2 regions of the Paenibacillus sp. FSL H8-0122 genome follow, and region 2 is predicted to be linked to the other one. Evidence: riboswitches for the same ligand, from Rfam matches in the RefSeq annotation. Region 2 holds a riboswitch; the other holds the start of a gene.
What was found. Region 2 has a riboswitch for cyclic di-AMP ahead of NSS64_RS28145 (C40 family peptidase). Riboswitches for the same ligand answer to the same signal wherever they lie in the genome.

Region 1 (7,739 bases), 510 kb from region 2:
TCCAGGCCTATGCACAGCATTCAGATACGCCTGCAGCCGTGGTTCATGTGATCGAAGACCGTCCTGTCTCCAATCAGATTGCTGAGGATTTCGGGATCAAGCATGAATCCCCGCAGATTTTCCTGCTGGAGGACAGCGAGGTCCGCTGGAACACCTCACACTGGAAGATTACCCAAAAAGCGATAAAGGAAGCAGTGGAACAATGAGCGCGAACGTAATTGTCTATTCGACCTCCGGCTGCGGCGAATGCAATCAGGTGAAGCAGCTGCTGGAGAGCAAGGGCATTCCCTTCGAGGTCCGGGATGTGATGACCAGCTCCGTCTACCAGGAGGAAGTGGAGAAGCTGGGCTTCATGGGCATTCCAGTCACCGTATCCGGGGACCGGGCGGTCAAGGGCTTCAATCTCCCTGAGCTTCAGGAGCTTATGGATGCTGCTGTTCTGTAATATACGCAAAGGTGCTGTCCTCTCAACAGGAGCAGCGCCTTTTTTTTGCGATTCATCGATGAAATAACTGTATATTTATATATATCTGGAAAAGGAGGCTTGATCCTTTGAAATGGCTACAGGATGAGCATGCCGCCAAATGGCGTGAAGAAGGACAGCGTTATGTGCGCGACGTCAATCAATTCGTACATAAGGGCCTGACAGAAGGCTGGGACACAGCGGGAAATGAACCCGCAGAGGATACACGCGGGGCCCTCGCCGCCAAAATCTATAAGATGATTCGAGGAGCTAATGAGCACGGTGAGATTGCTGAGCTGCGGGAGCAATTGCCGGCGGCAACGTGGCCGCTGGCCGGGCACTTTCAACATGAGATGCAGGCGATTCGCGGTATCCATTTCATAAGTGATGATGCTGTAGTGTTCAGCACCGGCTCACCTTGGGAGAAGAATGCAGTTGTGGCTGTACATAAGGATGTTATTTCCGTATTCGACGAATTAAGCCTGGTTGGGGCATCTCCTGACAATCAGTTCTATGCACTCGCGGGCACGCAAGGGATTACTATTCTGCAATCCATGAACAGCGCATTACAGGGAGAAGTAGTGGCCGAGCTTTCGTGGCGGGAGCTGAATGGAACGATTCAAGCGCTGGACCCGGACTTTACCGTTTTGAACATAGACCGCCTGGATCAGGAGTTACCCTTGGAGCAAGTTATTCCTTTTAACGACGGTCAAGCGTTATTGCTTGTTACAAGTCAGGGGATTATCCTGGTCCAGCAATCGCAGGAGAAGCCATGGGAGGTGAAGCTGCTGCATCCTGACCTCGAAGAATATAAAGCAGATGAGATGGAGCATATTGAGATCGACATGCCGCATGGTGCTGTCTCTCCGGATGGAAGATGGGTTGCCTATGGCAGCCAGGGCAGTGATCATCTTTTATATGACACAGCTTCAGGACAGGTTCACTTATTCAATCCGGAATCCAGTTACCCGCACTATACTATATTTACGAAGGACCAGCATAGTGTATGGTACAATGCCTGCCACTTCTACAATGGCGTTACTCTTGCCGTGTCCCTTGAAGATCTAGAAGCAGGCAAGCTCCTGCCAGATCAGGAATATCCGGTCGTTAACGGGGAAGCCCGGGTGTATGCGGCGGCAGCGCTGAAGGACGGTGTTGTCATTGGCGATGCCTATGGCTACTTGAGGCTCGTTGATGTAGAGGGGCGGGAGCTGTGGCGTTATTATGCCGGAAGCACCATTTCCGGATTAGCTGTCAATCCGGATGAGACCATGCTGGCCGTGGGGACTTATGGAGGGATGCTGCATTTCCTGGACCTTCATGCCACTGAACGCAGCGACTATGAGATTACAACAGGAACCGTTCGTGAGGTGAAGCGGATTATTGTCTGGAAGAATCAGAATGGGCCGCTTTGGTGGTGAGCTGATACATGGGGAACCCTTCTTCTCCGCCGCCGTCTGCCAAAAATAAAAAACGGCGATTGAGCGAGATAAATGGCAGATAATCTGCTACATATATGAGTTTTCGCTTCCATTTGCATAACCAGTCAGCCATTTGCTGAAAACAAGGCGAATAGCACTCTTTTCCATTTTTACAACCCCCCTCTGAAGAGAGTATGATTCGTGTTGAAAGCAAATGAACGCATTCATGAAAATGAGCATATGCATGCACGCTGAATTTCCGTCATGTGGAAAACGGGGGAACCATCCGGCCGTCAGGCCGACTTGGGGTGAATCCGAAGGAGAATGCCACGCGCAGGTCTCCGGCAGGTAGGGCGACTCTCACCGTCCGAATCCGACAGCTAACCTCGTAAGCGTAAAGAGAGAGCCCTGATCCGCCACGCTTTTGTGCCAGGCGTCTTAAGCCTGTTACCCACAACCGCAGGCAGAGGTCCTCCTCTGCCTGCGGTTTTTTGCGCGCTGGAATGAACTGCACAGTATAGATTCAGGAAGGAACGTGACCACATGCCTGACCCCTTATCGCCCAAACTAACAGCCGCTGCCGGATACAACCCCTACACCCAGCAATATAGCGGTCCCGTCTATGCGCTTAGCTGCCTGCTGCTGGAGCAAGGCGCCCGCGCCGAACAAGCTGCAATCGCCACCTTCGTAGCACTCCATCCACTATGGCTGAAGGGCAGCCTCTCAGGGGACGGCGCTGCTGCGGCTGCCTACAGAGAGTGCATCCGCCAATGTGCCGTGCTCGCCCGGGACCGCAGCCGCTGCGCTTCTCCGCTGCTTAACTGGGACGATCACGTTGCCAGTGCCTTGTGGTATGGCATCCAGCTCCCCCTGCCCGACATCAGCCAGATTCTGGAGCGCAGCATCCCCGAGCTAAAGGCCCAGCTTAGAGGAATACGCGAACAGATGGCAGCCGCACATTCAGCCTTGCCTGCGGTCCACCGCCCTTCAGCGGGGTGAGACTGGGAATAACGCAGGTTGCAGGACGAACGAGGATGGATGTGGCGGAATTGGTTGGATGTGGCGGAATTAGGGTACGGATGCGACAAAAGGAGATGGTTAGCGGGCCATGCGGACTACAGATCCGCTATTTCAGCAAATGGGACCATTCCGAAGGCCATGCGGACTGAGAGGCGCTTAATTAACCAATTCCGTCTCATTTTGCGCTCCATACAGCCCTTTAGCGTCCTCTCAGTCCGCTCCGGGAAGATAATCAGTCTTTTTCACAAAATAAGGGCCGCTGAGTCCGCACCCCCCCCACAAAGTGGGGCTTTAGCGTAGGTGATGACTCAGGTACTTTTGCGGGGACCCCAAAACATATAAATTCTATCAAATAAAGCCGCAGCATCCGCCGCGACTTAATCCTTGACTCTCAGCATCAGCACCCATACAGTGCCTGGCTCACCTTACATAGCTAACCATCCCATGCACTGATCCTGTCTCCGCCGGCCGTTCACTACATAGAACTCAGCTCTTGCCCTTGCCACCCTTGCCGCCCTTGGCAAACCGCCAAAAAGCCATACAGCAGCCGAGCAGTCCGGCTCCCAGCAGAAGGGTCTGTAACGCCCCCAGCCAAGTCGACTGATCCGAGGGGATCAGGCTGCTGACAATAATGAGCGGGATAGAAACCGCGACCAGCACGGGGGTTTGTCTACTTTTCTTCACAACCATTCACCACTCCTAAAGACTAATACTACTAAGGTACACCATCTCCGGCGTTTTCACCAGTTCAGGGTCCGGGTAAGCAAGACTCCAGGGAATGATCGTCACATGATTTAAAGGATTCCGTATAATCCAGCACCTGTTTAAATGTCAAATCCTGTAGATCGACATTTTGGGGTGATCCAGTGGAAAATCCTCCTTATAAAATTTAATATTTATTAGTCAAGTCATTAATATCGTGTGCTCTTTCAATTCATTATAAAATGAATAACCCATCCTTAAAAGAATGGGCTTTTCTTACTCAGAAGAGTCTTTTTCGCACGATTAGTAATTCTTCACGCCATAATAGTCAAAATCAGCGAAGGAGTCATGCTGGTGAGCATCCACGGAACCAATGAAATTGAACAAGCCTGTAAACCCGCCAATCTCCCCCGGCTCCCCGTTCACGCCTTCATCCGACAAATAGAGAACATCGATATTTTCTACAAAAGCTCGCCAATCCCCGTTATCCCCGAAGCGGTAAAGGATACTCGCGATGCCTGCATTATAGATAAGCTTGAGCTCCGCTGTGTCTTCAGGGACTGGAATGTAATTGTGGACCAGCTCGATGCGCTCTCCCAGCTTGGCCTGTAGTACATACAGAACGGTGCCCTCTGATTCGGAGTGGGTCAAGTGAACATACAGCCAATTATTAGAATCATAGTATAGCCCCATACCGGCCGTTTCCGAGTAATGATCGGGGTGGAACTCCACCTTAGTTTGCACTTCATAATGAAGGGAGGTTGCACGCGTGGCCATAATCGCCGGATGGATCTGCGAGAAAAAAGAATTCTCTCCATGAATGCGTAAGTAACCCGGACGTTCAACCGTATTCACCCATGCCGCTTGCTGGTCCCGGTACGGAGTCAGAAAATGAAGATCATATTGCTCCTGATTAAAATCATCAAATACGTCATGAGAGATTCCATCGGCCTCTAATTCAACACCTGTCATCCCCTCAACTGCCATTTTCGCTACATTCGATCCATCCTTCATTTCCAGCCAGCCATCCTCTGTCCAATGCATTTTTTGAATAGAGGTTTCACGGCCTAATGGATTCATTAGCGTTCCTTCCACAGGGCGTGACATGAGATGAGCAATATACCATTCCCCTGTTTGGGTTTGAACTAATGAGCCGTGACCTGCTTTTTGCATAATTGAACTTGGATTATACATCTCAAAATGCCCGGCATCCGGATTACCAAGTGAAAATAGATGGCGCGGCGAGGAGGTGATGATCGGCTCTCCCGACGGATGCGGTTCATAGGGACCAAAAATATTCTCCGCACGTCCCAGCTCAACACCATGAGCATAACCAGTTCCGCCAGCAGCTAATAAAAGATAATACCTATCTCTATATTTATAGATCTGCGGTGCTTCAGCACAGCCGCGGCTGGTAAAGCCTTGCGTGACCCGGTGCCATGTTCCAACTATCTTGCCCTCGTTCAAATCAAATTCAGCGATCACAATATGTCCAGGGGCTTGGTACCCTTCACGGGTCTCCCATTCAAGGATGGACACATAGTGGTTACCGTCTTCATCATGGAAGAGTGCCGGATCGAAACCAATGGAGGTCAGATAGATGGGGTCCGACCAAGGTCCATGGATATCCTCTGCCCACATGGCATAGGAATCCGAGTTGAATTCACGGCCTGCCATGTTTAACATATGCGAATAAGCTAACCAGTACCGTTTCGCCCTAGGATCGTAGGATAGATGCGGCGCCCAGATCCCGGCCGGAGTATTGGTCCCCCTCAAATTCACTTCACCTTTATGTAATGCGGAGGCAGTCAGCATCCAATGGGCTAGATCGGTTGATTTGAAAATTTGAACGCCGGGATTCCAATGGAACGAGGATGTCGCAATATAATACACATCATCCACTCTAATAATAGAGGGATCTGGTGCCATACCAGGGATAATAGGATTGATAATCTTCATCATTTTTCTGCTTCCCTTCGCTGTTCAGCCATATTATTTACCCTTTTTCTGTTGTCTATGTATATTATAATAACTACTAACGCACTTATGCGATGGGATGATTACGGCTACATTTACCCAAATCAAAGGAAGGTGCTGCACATTGGAACATATGAATAGCCAGCTCACAGGCACACAGACGCTGCTGCTGCCGCGCATTGATTGGAATATACGTTTTTTTGGCGCACATACACAGACTGTTCCTGCCGACTGGAGCATGACTACAGAATCCCACCATGCCTTTGAGATTCTAATTGTGCTGGATGGGGCTCAAGAGACAAGGATGGAACATGAACAATTCATTGTGAACAGGGATGATATTCTGCTGATTCCGCCTGGGTTCGAGCATACGAATAAGTGCATTTCCGCTACATCGATGACCTACTTTTGTGCTCATTTCGATATAGACGAGCCCTCCTTGCGGATGAAAATAATGAAAAACTGTGACTGGGTCTATGAACCCGCCAGTTTGTATCACTGCAAGCTGAAAGAATGCCTTCAAAAATGGATCGATATTCTGCATGAGCCTGAGTTGCCGTTCACCAAAGCAAAGCTAAAAGCACAAGTGGTCTTGTTCGAGTTATTGGAGGTGCTTGTAGATATCCAGCCGGTACAGACGGAGAAACGTGCTAACCAATCCATGACCACAGCGAAATATGCCAAAGAAATTGCCGAAGCCATCAAAAGGGCTTTTAAGAAAAATTGTATCGAGGGCAATTCAGATTACACCCTTCACATCCAGCCCATCATTGCTTCGCTTGGAATAAGCCCCAACTATGGATTAGAGGTATTTCAAAAAATATACAAGATGTCGCCCCGCACCTATCTATCTGACTTAAAGCTGCAGGAAGCCAAAATATTACTACAGCAGCCCAAAATATCTTTAAATGAGATTTCAAACCGTTTGGGATACAAAAACCTCTCTCACTTCAGCAGACAATTCAAAAGATGGACGGGCATTAACCCCTCCGACTATCGTAAAAATAATGGTGTATAGCAAAAAGCCCGTCCATTAAACCAGACAGGCTTTCCTACAAAATATTCCTTAGATTTTATAAGCCTTCATTGCTTTTCTGATTTCCTTGATGCTAGGGCGCTTGCCGTACATCAGGACGCCCGTGCGGTAGATCTTGGCGGCGAGCCAGCCGAAGAGGAAGGTTGTCGCCAGCAGGATCGCCAGCGAGACCATGATCTCCCAGAAGGCGACCTCCCCGACCCCGATCCGCAGCAGCAGGCTGAGCGAAGAGGTGAACGGGACGAAGCTCGCTACCTTCACCAGCAACGTATCCGGGTTCGAGATACTGAACAGCGGCAGATAGAAGCTGACGAAGCCCAGCATCATGACCGGCATCACGGCCTGCCCCAGATCCTCTGTCCGGCTGACAATGGAGCCTACAGCGGCATACATCAGCGCGTACAGGAAGTAGCCCAGGATATACAGGATGAAGCCATAGACGATCATGCTGACATTAAGCTGTCCCAGATTCAGATCGAAATCGCTCAGGATCGTGGAATTATGCGGCAGCATCAGGTTGAGCGCGATGGCAGCCGAGATAATGGCGATCTGCATCAGGCCGACGAGGAAGATTCCGATGACCTTGCCGAACATTTGGGTGAGTGGCGAGGCGCTGGTGATGAGAATCTCCATAATGCGCGAGCTTTTCTCCGAGGTAATCTCGGCTGAAATCATGTTGCCGGTCATCATCACCGACATGAAGAACAGAATCAGCAGGATATAGACAATGACATAGTTGATAATCGGTTTGTCCTGATCCTGGTCTACGCCACCGGCAGCCCCGTCAGTACTTAGCTGTGCGGTATCAATCGAGACCGGAGCGAAGATCGCCGTCACCTGGCTCTCGGTCAGCTTATCGCCGACAATCAGGCCGGTATTCACCTGCTGCAGAGCGGCTTGCAGATTCGTTCTAAGCTTGCTGCTGATGTCTCCGTCTTTGCTGTGATACGTTACCGGAGGCACCCCTACACTGCCCTTGTCGGCAAAGGTAAGATACCCCTCAATCTTCTCATCCTCCAGCCCCTGCTTCAGCGCAGCATCCTCAGCGGACGGATAAGCGGTAAATACGACTTTATCTTCGGCTTCAGCCGGCGGAGTATAAGCGAGCAGCAGCTCGGCA
Region 2 (7,739 bases):
GAAATGGAGCCTGAAGAGTGGACGAATCTGCCGGAGGAATCGAGGCAGGAGGTGTGGGAGGCGCTTGCAGAAGACCTGTTCTACGCGCTGGGCAACGAGCCGGTCATTCAGGTGGGCAGCGGAGTTGTGATGTACGATAAAGAAACACACCGCATTAATATTCTGCTGGGTGATGAGGATCTGGCTTCGGTCGTTCTTGTATAAAGCAGGGGGAAAATGCGGCAGCGGGTTTGTCCCGGGCATCCGGCCATGTTAAAATTGGAAGTGGAGTACTAATTTCCGGGATGTCAGAATACATTTAATCAAAAATCTTTGGCCTGGCACATCCCTTGGACTTTCAGAAGCTGAGGGATGTTTTATTTGAAGAAGAAGAGCAGGCTGAAGGAACCGTTAACTTAGCAAGGGAGGAAACGAATTGCAATTAACTGAGGAACAACTGCAGGAGCAGATCGGCAAGCTTGAGGGCTGGAAGCTGGAGAGGGATAGGCTGGTGCGCAAATATATGTTCAGTGAATATATGAAGGGAATTGCCTTTGTGGATGAGGTAGCGGCAATTTCGGAGGCCTTTGACCATCACCCGCATATCACCATTGATTACAAGACGGTTGTTCTGCGGCTGGCTGCAGATGTGGAGAAGCTTGATCTCCGCCAGGCGCATGAATTTAATGAGGCATTCGAGAAGACCCGCTAGAGGACAAGGCCCCTATGGAGACAACAGGAATATCTGATCAATAGAAAATGCCCGTGCAAGGATCATTCGTTATCCTCGTCACGGGCATTATACATTTAGAATAAGGAGCATGGTGTGAGTACAGGTTGCGGATTATTTCTTCTCGGCCAGCCATAGGGCTACATTCGCAATCTCTTCAGGGGCCAGCCTGTCTTTGAAGGGGGGCATCTGTCCGCGGCCCTTGGTGACTATGCTGTAGATCTGAGCTGCGTCATGTGAAGTGCCTTCCTGCTGCAGGCTGGGCCCCGCCCCGCCCTGAAGCTGGTCACCGTGGCAGGAGATACAATTGGCCTTCACTGTGGCTTCTGCGCCCGCAGCGTCCAGCACAACCTCCGGCATGGTCGGTTTGTTCTGTTCCGCCACCTCGGATTTACCGGGTAAGGTAAACATTAAGATTACTGCAAAGGCACAGGCGGCAAAAAACAAACCGCTCATGATCCATTTCTGCATCTGCATCCGTCCCTCCATGTAAGCTGCTGACTCCATTATAGCGGATGGTGAAGCGTTATCATAGTATGTGTGTCAAAAAAATGAACACAAATGATCCATTTTTTTGAAAACACCTCATTCTCCGGTGCTATTCCTCATAGACCATGCAATAAAAAGGCTTATTGCCCGTCGGGGTACGGCGCTCATAGGTATCTGTTATGGTGAACCCGCATTTCTGATAGGCGCGGATGGCGCGCTGGTTCCAGGTCAGCACCTCCAGATCGATCTCGCGTTCCGGGTAACGGGCCTGTGCTGCCTGCACAATAGCCTTCATGAACAGATGCCCCATTCCATGACCGCACAGATCGGGCCGCATTCCGACTCCAAGCCGGACTACCCCCTCCATCGGAAAGAGCTGGGCGAAGCCGCACAGAACGCCTTGTCCGTTCACTACCGACACATATTGCTCGCTGCGCAGCTGCGGGTCTCCGAACTCCACGCCCAGCGCCTGCATCTGCTCCCAGGACATCCAGCCGTAAATATTATACGGAGGCTTGTAGCTCCACTCACAGATCTCAGCGGCATGCTGCGGCTCCATAGGCACCACGTAAAAGGTTAGCGGGGAGCTAATCATTAGGGGAGGCCTCCTTCCAGGGGAAATCAATTTATTCTTATCATTCTTTATATTAATTATATACAAAAACAGCGAGTTTCGACGCAAATTCCTTGCGGAAATACAGAAACTTGACAAACGCCAAAATATATTTTCCGAAAGTGCAGAATCGGTGTTTTACAAATATAGAGACGGGTAAGTAATTTTATAGACAAAAAAAGCCCTTCTCCAAGATTTCGGCAAAAATCTCGGAAAAGAGCGTTAGGTTACAAAGGATTATTGTACATCATCGTTGTCTTGGGAATCCGAAGCTACAGTCTTGTAGGCATCTGTACTCATGATTCGCTTGGCGCCAACGTAGCGGTTGACGTAATAGCTGTCACTCAGCGAACTGATGGTTACACCACGTGAGGAAGAGGCATGGGCGAATTCGCCGTCACCAACATAAATACCGACATGGGATACGCCCTTACCGCTTGTATTGAAGAATACAAGATCGCCCGGTCTCATCTCGTCACGGGATACAGCAGAGCCCATCTGATATTGGGAGCCGGATTGATGGGGCAGGTTAATGCCGATCTTATCAAAAACATACATTGTAAATCCGGAGCAATCAAACCCGTTAGTTGATGTACCGCCGGACACGTATTTGGTTCCGATGGCTTTGTCGATCACTTTATCCATTTTGGAATCCGCGAAAGCGCTTCCTGCTCCGATGGTGAAGATAATGGACAAGCTTAGTACTGCGGCTGCTAGCTTCTTCTTCAAAAGTAAATACCCCTTCCAATGCCTACGAGGTTAGCTTAAGGGTTCGGTTGAAGGTCCCCTATGACCCCTCTTAGAATAGGAGGTCAATTCACCCAAAGTGGTTCCCCCGTTTCCCTAATTCATTAGGGAACTCGGCACGACTGTTGATTAGGATTAGCGGTTCATTCAATACATGACAAAACCTTTGTTAAAAGCGATTCAATAATTACAAAAATGTTACTAAAAGATCACTGCGATAATTGTAACAAAGACTAAGGCGCTTGGCAATCACTTATAACATATTAATGCATCTTTTTTGCTGTTTTTTAGAGTTATAGCCCTTTCGAAAGACTCATATCTATGCGCAGGGGTTAATTTATATGATAATTTCTTTATTTTTGCAAGAAAATGCTGTTTCAAGGCTGCGAATTCGGTGTAAAAGGTAGAATAAGGAAAAGGAAAAACCCGGAAATGATTACGGCAATAATCATCCCGGGCTCGTATAAGTTACATTTAGTTGTTAGAGGCTGAAATATTCGGGGTATGCTTCAAGGGTTCAATCGTAAGCGACAGCTTGGTAGGCTGTTGTGCTCATTACTCGTTTGGCGCCAACGTAGCGGTTGGCCCAGTAGGACTGGCTCATCGAACTGATGGTTACACCACGTGAACTTGAGGACTGTGCGAACTTCCCGTTTCCAACATAAATACCGACATGGGACACTCCGTTACCCAGAGTATTGAAGAACACGAGATCACCTGAACGCAGGTTGCTCTTGGATACACTTGTTCCAACTTTGTACTGTGCTTTGGAGGTGCGGGGCAAGGTAAGCCCGACATTCTTGAACACATACTTGGTAAATCCGGAACAGTCGAAGCCGCTGGTGGTTGTGCCTCCGGTTTTATACGACGTTCCAATGGTTTTTGAAATCACAGTATCCATTTTGGAATCTGCGAAGGCACTGCCCGCTCCGAGTGTGAATACCATCACAAGACCCAGCGCTGCTGCGGTGCATTTTTTCTTGAAATTCTGACTAATCAAAAGATGTACTCCTTCCAGGGCCTGCGAGGTTAGCTTAAGGATTCGGTAGAAGGTTCCCCTATGACCCCTCTAAAGCGAGATCAATTCACCCAAAATATGGTTCCCCCACTTCCCGGTGCAGGGAATTCGGCGTTTTGTGCACCAGAACAGTGACTTATCGGCATAGCTTAAATTGCAATAGTTACGGAAGATTTTGCTTGAAAGATTACAACTTTGTTACTACTGGTACAGCCATCATTGTATCAGAGGATTTAGCCTTTTGCAAATGCTTTTGTCCTCCGTTCAAGCAAAAAAGAGTCCTGCTCCCGGATAGAGGGGCTGTGACTCTCTTTAGTATGCCGCTTCAGCAGCTTATTATTGTGGAAATGATTTACTGGACCAGAGGTGGTACTGGGCAGCGATCCCCCACATATTGAACAGCGTGGAGGGCAGCGGAGCTGCCTGGCGGAGCATAAGGGCCGGCAAACCGGGATAGAACAGAGCAGAGGCGCTGCAGAGCAGAATGACGGCCAGGCTTCCCGCCCCCAGAACGATGGATATACCAATGGAAGGCAGCAGCACCTTCAGGCAGATCAGCAGCGAGGAGAACATACCGGTACCTGCGGTATAGCCGAACTGCATATAGAGCAGAAGCTTGCGGACAAGGAAGAGATAGAGCAGCCAGCCCAGTACATAAGGCACCAGCTTGAGCAGGAGCTGTACATCGAGAACGCCGCTGAGCAGATGACGGTACATACGCGGAAGCAGCCAATAGAGCGGCAGGAGGGTTAGCGCCCATTCAACGAGGCTGAACACCAGCACCGGCAGCCCATATTTTCTCATTCCGGGAAAAAAGAACAGTCCCCGCGCTCCGGCGCGCTCCTGGTGAAGCTCGTGCAGCAGCCCTGCACGGATAAAGGGAGTCACCAGCAGCCTTAGCACTGTCAGCGCAAGCAGCATCCACAGCCAGTGCTGGACGGCGGGGTCGGTGCGCAGCGCGGTCTGCCCCTCGATATAATACAGCAGCCTGCCTATTCCGCTGCCGCCGGCGTTCGCATCCGGGTAGCGGAGCAGGACGGGGACAACCGCGCTTTTAATGAATTTGTACAGGAAATATCCCCAGAACAGCCGGTAAATAAATAGCAGGATCAATATATAGAACTGCTCTTTCATGCTGATCCAACCGCGGGCAATTGAGCTTTTCACCATTCCTTCACCTCACCAGACAAGAGTTCCGAGCAGGGTTTCAAGCAGAGTTGATGCACTAAGCGTCCAGCGGGAGAGTGTACGCGGCTCAAGCTCCGCCATTCTGAAATTATTAAGATGCCTGCTCTCCAGCAGAATGGAATGCCCCGGATCAATCTCTGCGGAGACCAGCGGCGCTTTATACGTTAATTCAAAGGAGGTAGCCTTACCCTCGCCATTCCAGTATTGCTGCACCGTGTACCCGTCTGCGAAGGTGAATTTCACGGGAACATCGGGGTACAGGCTGCCCTTATTGCTTACATCGACCACAGCGCTATAGCGGCTCCCCCCGCTGTCGCTGTTGTCTTGTTTAACCGTAAGCCTGATATCGTCAACTGCGAAGTCGGGTGCCCCCCCGCTATAGACATACCGCTCAAAATACGTCTGCCAGGATTGCTTGGTCACTTTCTCCACAACCTTCTGGAAGTCGGCGGTGGTCGGATGCTGGAAGCGGTATTTGCGGGCATAGGCGGCGAGGATGGCGTCCATATTCTTGGTCCCGGCGATGCGTTCGATATCCTTCAGCACCAGCTTGCCCCGGATGTATACATTGCGCGTGTAGGCATCATCTCCGGTGTATTTCCAGGTCTCCAGCTTAAGCGGCTGTGAAGAGGAGACCAGGCTGGACTGCAGCGGGAGGCTGGAGACCACACCGTATTCCTGTTCCATCAGCCGGTCTTCGGCATAAGAGGTGAAGCTCTCATCCAGCCAGGCTTCTTCGAATTCATTGCTGGCCACCAGGCCGTAGAAATATTGGTGCCCGATCTCGTGGATGATCGTGCGCTCCAGGGAGGTGCCCGGTGAAGTGTCCGTGGCGCCGAAGGCGGTAATCAGGGTCGGATACTCCATGCCTCCGGCCCCGTTGCCGGACTCCGGCGGGACAACAATTGATAAGGTGGAGTAGGGATAAGGGCCATACCACTTGCTGAATGCCATCAGTGCAGCCTCAGCCGCCTGGAAGTAACGCTCCTGGAGATGCTTATGCAGCGGGTCCAGATAGAGCTTAATCTTCACCCCGGGCACCTGCGGCGCGGAGAAGGCCTTCTCGGCAACCACGAAATCAGGCGAGGCCGCCCAGGCGAAGTCGTGGACGTCATCTGCATAGAACTGATAGATCTTGCGCCCCTTCACAACCTTGGCGTCTCTCACCGGAAACCCGGTTGCGGCGACCTTATACTCGGGCGGGACAGAAATCGATACATTGTAAATTCCAAAATCACTGTAGAACTCGGAGTTGCCGTGATATTGATGCAGGTTCCAGCCTTCTTCCTTCAGTCCTCTTCTGCCGGCAGGCTCATAGACGCTAATCTTCGGAAACCACTGTCCGGCCATCACGAAGTCGTCAGCGGTTCCCATCCGGGCGAAAATTTTCGGCAGCTTGACCTCGAATTTAAGCCGTACCGTAACGCTCTCACCGCCGTTCACCGGCTGCGGCAGATGGACCTTGAGCAGTGTTCTGTCATTGACATTGCCGTCGTCCGGCTGCACATATTGGGTGCGCTGCATCAGTGAAATGCCCTCGGAGGTCCGCAAATCTGTCAGGGTAATGCTCCCGTAACCCCCTGCAGGCATGGTATCACCGCGAAGCGTGCCCCCGGATTCCTTCATGAAGGTGGTGCCGGCGGATGAGAATGCATTGGGATACAGATGAAAGTAGAGCTCCTGGACCGGCTTTGCGCCCGGATGGGTCCAGGTCAGCGTCTCGGAGGCGACCAGGGTCTCCGCACCCGGCAGGAGCTCCACATCCATGTGATATTCAACCACGCGCTGGCTTAAAGCCTCTGTCTCCGATGTGTAGATCGTATCTGAAAGATCGGACTGCACGGGCTGCTGCCGGGGGATAATGGCGGGGGACTTGGCCTCTTTTGGAACAGAGGCAGTCCATACGGCAGGGCTATGCCCTGACAGAAACCATATTCCGCCTCCAAGCAAGGTGAGGACAGCCAGGACTGCGAAGATGAGGGTATACCTTAATGAATGTGGCTTCATACTATGATTCCTCCCGTGACAAGCATCTACGGGATGTATATGTTTGCAATCGCCGCATTATTAGCTAAAATTAAATAATTAGTGAATGGAAAGGATGTGCACATGTGGATAACGTACAACCGGAGGGCAAAAAACAAATTGCCTTGAATATTGTGAACGCCAGAGCCAAGCATAAGGGCTTCGGTGCAGGCTCGATTGATCTGAACAATGTATCGCCTGTCATTATTGATCAGGGTATCGCCGTTATCGATATCGGTGCCATGCATGCCAAGAGCAAAGTGGAGAAGGGAATCAAGTTCTCTATGAACCGTGAGGATGTCCCGGCGGGAAGACAGGTATGGGTCGTATGGGTGGCTGTGGACCGTACCCCGGAGGGACAGTTCTACGGCGGGATTACCGCCTGTGAGATGTGGATTGACACCGAAGCGCGCCGCGGCTGGAAGATTCTTGCGGATCATGTCAATAAGCTGGATGCGGCCTTGAAGCGCAAGCTTATTCTGGATGGACTTGGAAGCACTGAGCGGGCAGCGCTGAAATCACTGCTGATGGCCCATAATGAAGAGTGGTGGGCCGCTTCGCCTGAGGAGCTGAAAGCTGCGCTATCGGAATAGAAGATCAGGTTATATGCTTCGCCCAAAAATTAAGGCTTGGCCCCGACGGGGCCAAGCCTTATCTGATGTCTAAGCAGGGATGAATGGATAACGGTTACTGCGGATCTGTTCTGCCGGGAGTGTTCAGCTTGCGCTTGAGTTGGCTGACTCTGGCTTGGCTGATGCCGAGAACCTCGGCAAGCTCCTTCTGGTTGGCATACGGATGATCTTCGATCGCTTTCATAAGACGCAGACTCATTTCTTCGGTCTTGCTTCTCCGGCCCCCGCGGGCTGGCTCGGGATGCTCTTCTGCTGAACTTGGGGAGACATGGATGGGTTCTGATCCGCGGTCGGGGTCACTAAGCTCCTTCAGACAGG

Region 1: linked by a shared signal. The riboswitch ahead of NSS64_RS25940 (hypothetical protein) and the one ahead of NSS64_RS28145 (C40 family peptidase) in region 2 are both predicted to bind cyclic di-AMP.

What each region holds. Positions count from the first base shown of each region.
Region 1 is NZ_JBBOTB010000001.1:6,071,652-6,079,390, forward strand. It holds gene ytxJ (bacillithiol system redox-active protein YtxJ) at 1-206, shown strand, start outside; gene NSS64_RS25930 (glutaredoxin family protein) at 203-445, shown strand; gene NSS64_RS25935 (WD40 repeat domain-containing protein) at 553-1,884, shown strand; cyclic di-AMP (ydaO/yuaA leader) riboswitch at 2,124-2,293, shown strand; gene NSS64_RS25940 (hypothetical protein) at 2,428-2,883, shown strand; gene NSS64_RS25945 (hypothetical protein) at 3,391-3,588, opposite strand; gene NSS64_RS25950 (family 43 glycosylhydrolase) at 3,910-5,568, opposite strand; gene NSS64_RS25955 (AraC family transcriptional regulator) at 5,717-6,601, shown strand; gene NSS64_RS25960 (ABC transporter permease) at 6,650-7,739, opposite strand, start outside.
Region 2 is NZ_JBBOTB010000001.1:6,584,307-6,592,045, reverse strand. It holds gene NSS64_RS28170 (hypothetical protein) at 1-204, shown strand, start outside; gene NSS64_RS28165 (4a-hydroxytetrahydrobiopterin dehydratase) at 416-691, shown strand; gene NSS64_RS28160 (c-type cytochrome) at 824-1,180, opposite strand; gene NSS64_RS28155 (GNAT family N-acetyltransferase) at 1,308-1,793, opposite strand; gene NSS64_RS28150 (C40 family peptidase) at 2,049-2,540, opposite strand; cyclic di-AMP (ydaO/yuaA leader) riboswitch at 2,545-2,687, opposite strand; gene NSS64_RS28145 (C40 family peptidase) at 3,076-3,504, opposite strand; cyclic di-AMP (ydaO/yuaA leader) riboswitch at 3,562-3,700, opposite strand; gene NSS64_RS28140 (hypothetical protein) at 3,913-4,746, opposite strand; gene NSS64_RS28135 (M1 family aminopeptidase) at 4,756-6,771, opposite strand; gene NSS64_RS28130 (YwhD family protein) at 6,876-7,382, shown strand; gene NSS64_RS28125 (AbrB/MazE/SpoVT family DNA-binding domain-containing protein) at 7,477-7,739, opposite strand, start outside.